DNA from 2 places in the Paenibacillus xylanexedens genome. Region 1 is predicted to be linked to the other one. Evidence: riboswitches for the same ligand, from Rfam matches in the RefSeq annotation. Region 1 holds a riboswitch; the other holds the start of a gene.

Region 1 (4,387 bases):
ATGTCAACACTGAAAATAATAACAATAAAACCCGAACCAGACGTCCATGTCGATTCGGGCTTCACCTTTAACTGCTGCTAATAGTTTGGTTCATTAAAACGGAAGCATACTTCAAATTACAGCTTGGAAGGCCAGTTACCATACCATGCATAACCGCCTCTTCTTTCTTTATCAATATCAATTAATTTGTATTTTACTCCCCCGTCACGACCAATAAAGATTGGTTTATCCGTTCCGATCTCATAGAAGCGTGCCCAAATCGGTGCCGCATTGGAATCAGCGATAATTTTGCTGTCCCCATTTGCTCTTTCATACTTGTAACCCGTAATTTTCACCTTGTTAAACCAAGCCTCCGCTCCTTTAATGGATGCGGTAATTTTAGCGTTAGCAGGTCTGGTTTTCAGAAATTTAACAATCGTTACACTCTCTCCAGCTGTCAGCGATGGCACTTCGTAGATTCTTGCGCTCGCTGGTTTAAGGGAACTGGAATCATGTTGTTGTCCCCATGCTGTCAGCTTACCGCCTGAAACGACTTGTGTATTCAGAATCGCCTCCACACCTTTGGCAACTGAATTTTTACTCCGATTAGCAAGTGTGCTGTCGATAAAAGAGAAATCACCTTTGCGTGCTGCTACTTCATCCAGCATGATCATTACATTAATCATGGCATCATCATTGTAAGTGATATGCTTGTGGTATCCGGAGCTTTGGTAAACTTGTGGCCACCCGCCGTTTGAATACTGCATGTTGATCAAAAAGTTAATTCCTTTGATTGCAGCTGTGGAGTAACGCGGATCATTCGTCTTTTTAAATTCCTTCGCCAATCTTCTAATTTCTGAGTATGTAGCCTTGTTGTCTATCGTGGACTTCGCCCACTCTCCACTTGTCTGTTTATAATCTTTTCTCCAACCTCCATCCGGCAGCTGGTTCTTCAAAATATCAGAAATACTCGCTGTTGTACCCGATGCATCCGCAGCAGATACCGTCCCTACAGGGAGAACTGCCATTCCAACTGCTGAGAACACCATGGTGCATGCCAGGACAAAAGTAACTAATTTCTTCGCTTTCAAATGTAACACTCTCCTATGTTCATTTTTATAAATCTCCCACTTCTACTTTACCTAGGATACGCGCCTCTAAACCTCCTTTATTTGTATTTATCGCATAATAAAATCAATTTTAATCCAATATGTGGATTGGATAATCAGATAATATGCAAAAAATCGATTTTTGTCAATATATGCAACTTAATGAATATAATCTCTCTAATTCTACATAACGGAATAGTTCTTTTAACTCATGACAAACCTATTTATTTATCCAAATTCGTCTTAAACGAATCAATAATGACGTTTTTGTCATGAATGATACCCAAACTTGATCCCTTCTTTCATATAAAAACCTTAATTCCGCTAACATTGAGGTATTAAGAAAGGGTTTAAATGGGTTTGACAATTACGCATTTATGCAATATAGTTTCAAATAGTTACAAAAACTTAATTATTCATTGCCGAGTTTCATGTTTGAAAACGGGGGAACCATTTTGGGTGAATTATTCTTATACATAGGAAATATAGGGAACCTTCTACCGAACCCTTAGCTAACTCCGTAGGCATCGAAGGGAGAACATTGATTTTGAAAAAACTGATTATCTCCATTTTTGGAGCAGCTGTATTATTTACATCCGGGGCAACAAGCACAGAGGCAAGCAGTATCAACTCCGTAGTGAACAACATGACAGGTATTCCTTACAAATGGGGTGGCACAACTGTAGCCGGCTTCGACTGTTCTGGTTTTATGAGATATCTTTTCAACAAATACAGCATTGAATTGCCACGAACTTCGCAACAGCAAGCCAAAGCAGGTACTCCGGTAGCCAAAAGCAATGTTCGGACAGGTGATCTGGTGTTCTTTAATACGATGGGCAAAGGCATTTCACATACAGGTGTATATATCGGCGGTGGACAATTCGCTCATGCCTCCAGCAGTAAAGGTGTAAGCATCACGAAGTTATCGAATCCATACTTCAATGACCGCTATGTAACAGCACGTCGGGTAACTGGACAGTTTATGTACGATAAAATGTTAGGTAAAATGTGATTCACATACAAAAAGGCATCGGTTATTAACCGGATGCCTTTTTTGCACTTAAAAATGTATGTTGCATTACTTACTAATGCAGCGCCTTCTGCACTCGCATCGCACCCTGAGACAGGGCATGTCCTCCTCCAACAGCTCCGGCCACGGCTACGGTCTCCATGATCTCCTGATCTGTTGCACCCTTGGCACGGGCTTCTTCTACATGGTAGAAGGTACATACCTCATTGTTGGCAAACAATCCAATGCCGAGCGCAATTAATTGTTTTGTCTTCGCATCAATCACGCCAGGTTGGAAACATTCTCCGGTAAACTCATGATACGACTTCACCACACCTGGCAGTACATCGCTTAATGCTCCAATCTGATCCTTGTAGGCATGAACTTTATCATTCATCAATGTCATGGCTTGTAGCACACCCTCTCGGCTATAGTTACAGATCTTCCTCACTGTACCTATCTTCTCTCCCGAGTGAGCCAATTATGCCAAGAAATCATGGTAATTCCAAACATTTAACGCTCATGGCCCTGCCATAATTATAAGCTGTTACTCACTAAGTGGACTCTGGCGCGGCTCGCTGAACAGCTGATAGCTGTAACCTCGGTCCAGCTTAACGACACGTCGATTCTGACGACGGATAAGTACCTGCTCCCCATCCCAGGCAACCACAATCCCCTTCACGTCGTTCGATTCCAGCTCGTCCCGTACGACTCTAACTTTCTCACCTGACAGACGCAGGGCGTCCAATTCTGTATCACTAATCATCTTCATGGCTCCTATATTTCAAATTTATTTACAAAAAGAGACCTAAATGAAAAGTCATTTAGGTCTCACGTGACTGTATTGGACTGTCATGTCATTCGAAATTATGTCCCGACTGAAAGTTACCGCTGCGCGTGCTCTTTGCTGTCGTTCTTTTCGAACCAAAAATCAAGCACTTTGGCGGACATCACACGTTCTTCAAGGTACTCCACTTGATGCGGTGTAAATTGTTCTTTCCAAGAGAAGGACAACTCTTCGCACAAGCCTACAATCGTCAGTAATTCTGACCAGGCAACATAGCGTTTGTACCAGAAAAATTGAGGATGTTCAATCATATAGGGATAAAGGTCATCGAATTCCGTATGTTTACAATCCAGGGCACGTTCAAAATGAACTTTCGATTCCGCCAGCTTATCATTAAAAAATTGTTCTGTTGCCAGTTGGTTCCCCATGGTGTTGCCTCCTCTCCCTAACATAACCCCATTATAAATGAAATCGGCGGTCATGCAAAGGCATAGTTCAAAAAATAGGCCCTATTCCTTTAAAATGTCACATTTCGTTATCGTCAAATTGTACCGTACCATTATTCAGGGAACGAATGCGTACCAAGGCTTCCACCGGAATACCCTGTTCACGAATCGTGCGTGCCCCTGCCTGAAAACTTTTCTCGACCACAACGCCGAATCCGACGAGTTCCGCACCGGAACGCTCGATAATTTTGATGACGCCACGAGCGGCATCTCCATTGGCAATAATATCATCAATGAACAAAATGCGGTCATTCTCATGAATGAACTCGCGAGATACCATAATGTCAGTTACAATTCCTTTGGTAAAGGACGGTACACGTTCACAGTAAGCATCAGGATCAGCCAGAAGTGTTTTTTTGCGACGGGCGAATACAAGGGGCACCCCCAGTTCATAGGCTGCGGCAAACGCAACCGGAATCCCTGAGGATTCTACCGTGATTACCCGAGTTACTCCACTTTCACGAAAACGGGCAGCAAACTCACGTCCCATCTCCATCGTTAATGCAGGATCAATCTGGTGGTTCAACAGACCATCCAGCTTTAATACTTGATCCGAGATAACCACACCTTCTTGTAATATTCGTTGTTTCAATAATTCCATGATTTGACCTCCCAAGCCTATCCTATGAGGTAAAAGTATCATATATCTATCTATAAGTTCAAGCGAAATTGCCTGGGCGCTGTCCTTGAGACGTAATTCAAGCCAAAGCTCATTATCGATTGTCATGACTTTCGTGGGTCAAGCATACCTTGTACCATGGTACCCGCATGTCCAAACTATACAGGGGCCTGAGAGGGGAAACACATGAAACAGGCATTTCGGGTGCTGCAGATCGCATTTACATACATCGGAACGGTTGTTGGAGCCGGCTTCGCTACAGGGCAGGAAATTTTGCAGTTTTTTACCCAGTATGGCAAATGGGCCACCATCACCATAGGCTTATCCACCATGCTCTTTGTCTGGTTAGGTACCAAAATGATGCTGATCGCTCACGAT
Region 2 (4,387 bases), 2.4 Mb from region 1:
TCTCCACCCCAATGTCCCCTTTGCGCGTTGCATCGGCTTCCGGAATGAAGGCATGTTTGCAGCCTGGCACCTTGTTCGCAATAATTTTACGAATGCGTTCGCCAGCATGATCCGGATCTGTCAGTACAATGACTCCCCGTCTCTCCTGAGCAAGCGCAATCCGCTTCAGAATGCGTTGGTTGATGGCTGATCCACCTGTTTCTATGGTATCGGCTTCCACGGCCCGACGGATAGCCACCGTATCGTCACGGCCTTCCACCACAATGACTTCTTTTATCATGTTCCATTTCTTCCTTTCTAACGCAAAGAGAAGAGGAATATCCTCTTCTCTGCCAAACGGCGGGGGAGACTGAATTCAGACTCCTCCGCCGCATATTCCGCATGAATCATTCATGCAACTATTTTATAGCATTCCCATTTCAAAGTAAAACGATTTTAGTTCGCTTCCGGCTTCACCGGACCGATCACGTAGACCGTCTTGCCTTTCTTACGTCCAAAATTCAGGGCATGCTTCACACTGTCATAATACACATCAATTTTGTTGCCTTTAATGGCACCGCCTGTATCTTCCGCACGACGGAATCCCAGACCTTCGATATATACCCACCAGCCAATTGGAATGACTTTGGGATCAACCGCAATGGTGCGTCCTTCCGTTACACGAGTACCGGAAGCTGTTTTAGTTCCAATGCCAGGCTCTTCGGAAGAGTAGGCAGTCATGGATACATTTTTAAGTACTTTGGAGTATTTAAAAGAAGTCCCGGATACGGTAATCACTTTGCTGCCCGAGGCAGATGTTTTCTTCGAGTTCGTTGTTGTAGCCTTTTTGGTTGTTGACGTTTGAGCCGATACGGTCTGAATCTCAGGTTCTTTCACGACCGGTTTTGCTTTGGTGCCGACAGCGATCACTTTATCTACACGATTATTCGCGACAGATTTGCCGACCATTTTTTTGGAGACCAATTCTCCATCCTGAAATACCTTTTCGATATGCTGCACAATTGTGCCTTCTTTGCCGTTCACAACGACACGGTTATCCCCTTTGTACAAGCTAGGGTCAGCCGTTTTAATGACTTTGTAAGCGATCGGTTGCTCTACATCCACTGTACGCTTTGTTACGCGCACTACACGGATCTTCATCTCCGCTTTGATCGCAGTTCCAAGCGCCGGATACACTTTATCATTACTTTCAACTTGAATACCTGATTTTTGAATTGCATCTTCTACCGATGAATCGGTTGTATAGAGAGTCTTGGTGTCTCCGTCTGCCGTAATGTTAACTGGAACGGCCCGCTCAATAACGATTCGGTCTCCATCTGTTAACGCCCCATTCATGGACATGGATACCTTATCGTGAGGGCTGACTGTGATCGACTGCTCCTCCAGCATTTCCTGAAGCATTCCTGTACGAGTCTCTACCACCTGAGCTTTGCCATCAATAACCAGTGAAATTTGTTTCCCGGCCTGACCGTAAACGACTAACAAGATCATGATTGTAAGCGCAATTGAGAAAATCGCGATCAATGCCATTTGACGCATGTTCTCATGCTTCCACCGCAACGCGAAAGACTTACTGGATGATCGTGACTCATGGGTCTCTTCTGGTTGGAATGTGCCCACTTCTCCGTCCTCCTTCATAGCCTCGCCGTCTAAAGTAATGCATGATGTCTTTGACGTGACTATACCAAATTTTCTACAGAACACAGATTGGACCAACATAATCCGGTTCTGCACCATGAATCAATCTTCGCAACATGATGTCATCCTCCTGAATACCTACCGTATGATGACAATATTTCTTTTATTCAAAAACAAAAAAGCCAAAGAAAGAGTGTAAGAGGAACTCTTTCGTGGCTTCCGAATGATTTTGAATATCGGAAATTCATGCACGAGGTTGCCTCTCTTTTTCCGCTTGCGAGGTTAGCTGTCGGGTTCGGGCGAAAGAGAGCCGCCCTATCTTGGGTCACCCGCTCATGGCGGACGCCCTTGAATTCACCCCGAGACCCAAAGAAGAAATCAAATACGGCTTCGCAGTTCCCTTCGCTGCTTTTGGGTCAGCGAACGTTGCGCATCGGCTAAATACACCGATGTTTAAGCCCTATTGGTTCCCCCGCTCTCCGTTAACGGAGACTCAGCGAGACTGATTCATGAAAGTAATGTTGTTTCATCGGAAAGTGTCCCTTTGTTCATCCCCCGAACATCTGTCCAATTTTCCGCACAACAATTCACTGAAAAGATGATATCCTGTTTTGATGCATGTTGTAAAGCGTTGATCAAGTACGTTTTTCTGAATATTTGGTTAAAATATTGTAATATTCTTGATTTATTTGGATCAAAGGGCAAATTACCTCCGCTTACCTGCCTTTTTCACCTCATTTGCTCGTTTTTTTAACGAATCCCAAATCGTTCCATGGCATTTTTGGTTGTTATTGCAGCAATTTCCTCCACCGAAATGCCTTTAATTTCCGCAGCTGCCTCTGCAACCAGACGTACATGCGCTGTCTCATTTCGCTTCCCACGATAAGGGTGAGGTGTCAAATATGGAGCATCTGTTTCAATGAAAAACCGGTCCATAGGAACCTTCTCCAGCACCTCTTTAGGCTGCTTTGCATTTTTGAATGTGATCGGTCCTCCGAAGGAGAGATGGAAGCCCATATCGAGGCAACTTTTTGCTGTTTCCCAGCTGCCCGAGAACGAGTGCATCACACCACCAACTTCACCCGCCTTCTCTTCACGCAAAATTCTTATGATATCCTCATGCGCATCCCGATTATGGATGACAATTGGCATGTTCACTTCACGCGCCAAAGCAATTTGTTGTCGTAATACGCGATGCTGTATTTCTTTTGGTGAAGTATCCCAGTGATAATCCAATCCAATCTCACCGATCGCAACCACTTTTTCATGCTTGCATAAAGATGCAATCCAATCCAAATCGCCCTCCTGCATTGTGATCGCATCTACAGGATGCCACCCTACAGCTGCATATATAAAGTCATATGTTTCGGCGAGTTTCATTGTGGTTGGAATTGTCTCCCGGTTAAAGCCAATGTTGATCATGCGACCAACTCCTGCATCCACAGCACGCTGAATCATGTCCTCGCGGTCCTCGTCGAATTGTGGTGCATCCAGATGTGTATGTGTGTCGAACAGCATCATGTCTGTATCTCCCTTCATGTCGAAATAACGACTATCTTCTTTTTCAAAATCCAATTTGTAAAATTCAATAATTCAATGACTCATACATAAAACATTTTGGGTAATCTGTGTATTACATCATTACGTTTGTTTCTTCACAACTACAATATATAGAAGATATACGGATATTCTGATCTATATATTGCTAATTGTGCTCATTCTGCCTGCTTGCATTTACAAAATTATGTCGATCTACATATACTCCCCATTAAAGCAGATTACTGTATCATGGAAAATAGCTCTTTTAGAAAGTGTTTTGATATCGAAATTCTTCATCGGATTATACCCACACGATTACAAGAAATAGGGGCGTATATGTGACGGTAATTCGTGAATAATCGCATCCACCTTGTTTTGCGGGTAATACAAATGATGTTTCCCTCGGTGAAGCCCACTGATGGAACGGACAATGTCAGATACTTCTGACAACTCACGTAAATTGTCCTGTCGATCCAGAAGAAGAATCTGCTTATCTGTGGATTCATCCGGACGAAACACATCATACGGATTATCCGAAGGAAAATCAATTTCAAGATCATATTCGGGATCGAGGCCAGCCTGTACAAAAGCTTCCCGAATCTCTTCCATCATTGTCAAGTCGACCTGTTCAAGCTCTACATACTTATATAACTTGCGATCCATAAAACGTTCGCATAACTCACTCAGAACAGTATCGTCCTCCTTGCGCCACTGCGTAAATGCCGTCTGAATTAATGCTTCATCCAACTGCAAATATTCATCCACGGATAATTCTCCTTCAAATAATTGAGGGAGTGGATCAATCATGAAGCGGAATTGAAAACCATGTTGTAGGAGTGTTTTCGCTCGCTTGAATATTTGCCGCAATATAATTTCAGAACTACGAGTTACCGGATGGAAGTAAATCTGCCAATACATCTGATACCGAGACATTAGGTAATCCTCCACAGCATGCATGCCTGACTCCTTGACTACAATCCGCCCATGATAAGGACGCAGCATCCGAAGGATACGATCAAGGTCAATCGTGCCGTAATTTACACCTGTAAAATAGGCATCCCTGAGCAAATAATCCATTCGGTCTGCATCAAGCGGACTGGTCACCAAGTTCACCACAATCGGCTTTTCATACGTTTTTTGAATGACAGACGCTACTTTCTCAGGAAAATCAGGAGCATACCGTCTTAAGATCGCCCCTACTTCGGTATCA

Evidence for each region. A riboswitch is a leader RNA that binds a small molecule or an ion and turns the genes downstream of it on or off. The one in region 1 is predicted to bind cyclic di-AMP.
Region 2: linked by a shared signal. The riboswitch ahead of BS614_RS03175 (resuscitation-promoting factor) and the one ahead of BS614_RS14270 (C40 family peptidase) in region 1 are both predicted to bind cyclic di-AMP.

The regions. Positions count from the first base shown of each region.
Region 1 covers NZ_CP018620.1:3,172,561-3,176,947, reverse strand. Annotated here, with positions in the region: gene pelA (pectate lyase) at 117-1,079, opposite strand; cyclic di-AMP (ydaO/yuaA leader) riboswitch at 1,499-1,630, shown strand; gene BS614_RS14270 (C40 family peptidase) at 1,636-2,100, shown strand; gene BS614_RS14265 (carboxymuconolactone decarboxylase family protein) at 2,174-2,503, opposite strand; gene BS614_RS14260 (hypothetical protein) at 2,645-2,863, opposite strand; gene BS614_RS14255 (hypothetical protein) at 2,983-3,312, opposite strand; gene BS614_RS14250 (xanthine phosphoribosyltransferase) at 3,410-3,991, opposite strand; gene BS614_RS14245 (YkvI family membrane protein) at 4,196-4,387, shown strand, end outside.
Region 2 covers NZ_CP018620.1:752,470-756,856, reverse strand. Annotated here, with positions in the region: gene rnmV (ribonuclease M5) at 1-280, opposite strand, end outside; gene BS614_RS03175 (resuscitation-promoting factor) at 436-1,620, opposite strand; cyclic di-AMP (ydaO/yuaA leader) riboswitch at 1,894-2,147, opposite strand; gene BS614_RS03170 (TatD family hydrolase) at 2,389-3,159, opposite strand; gene BS614_RS03165 (HD domain-containing protein) at 3,493-4,387, opposite strand, start outside.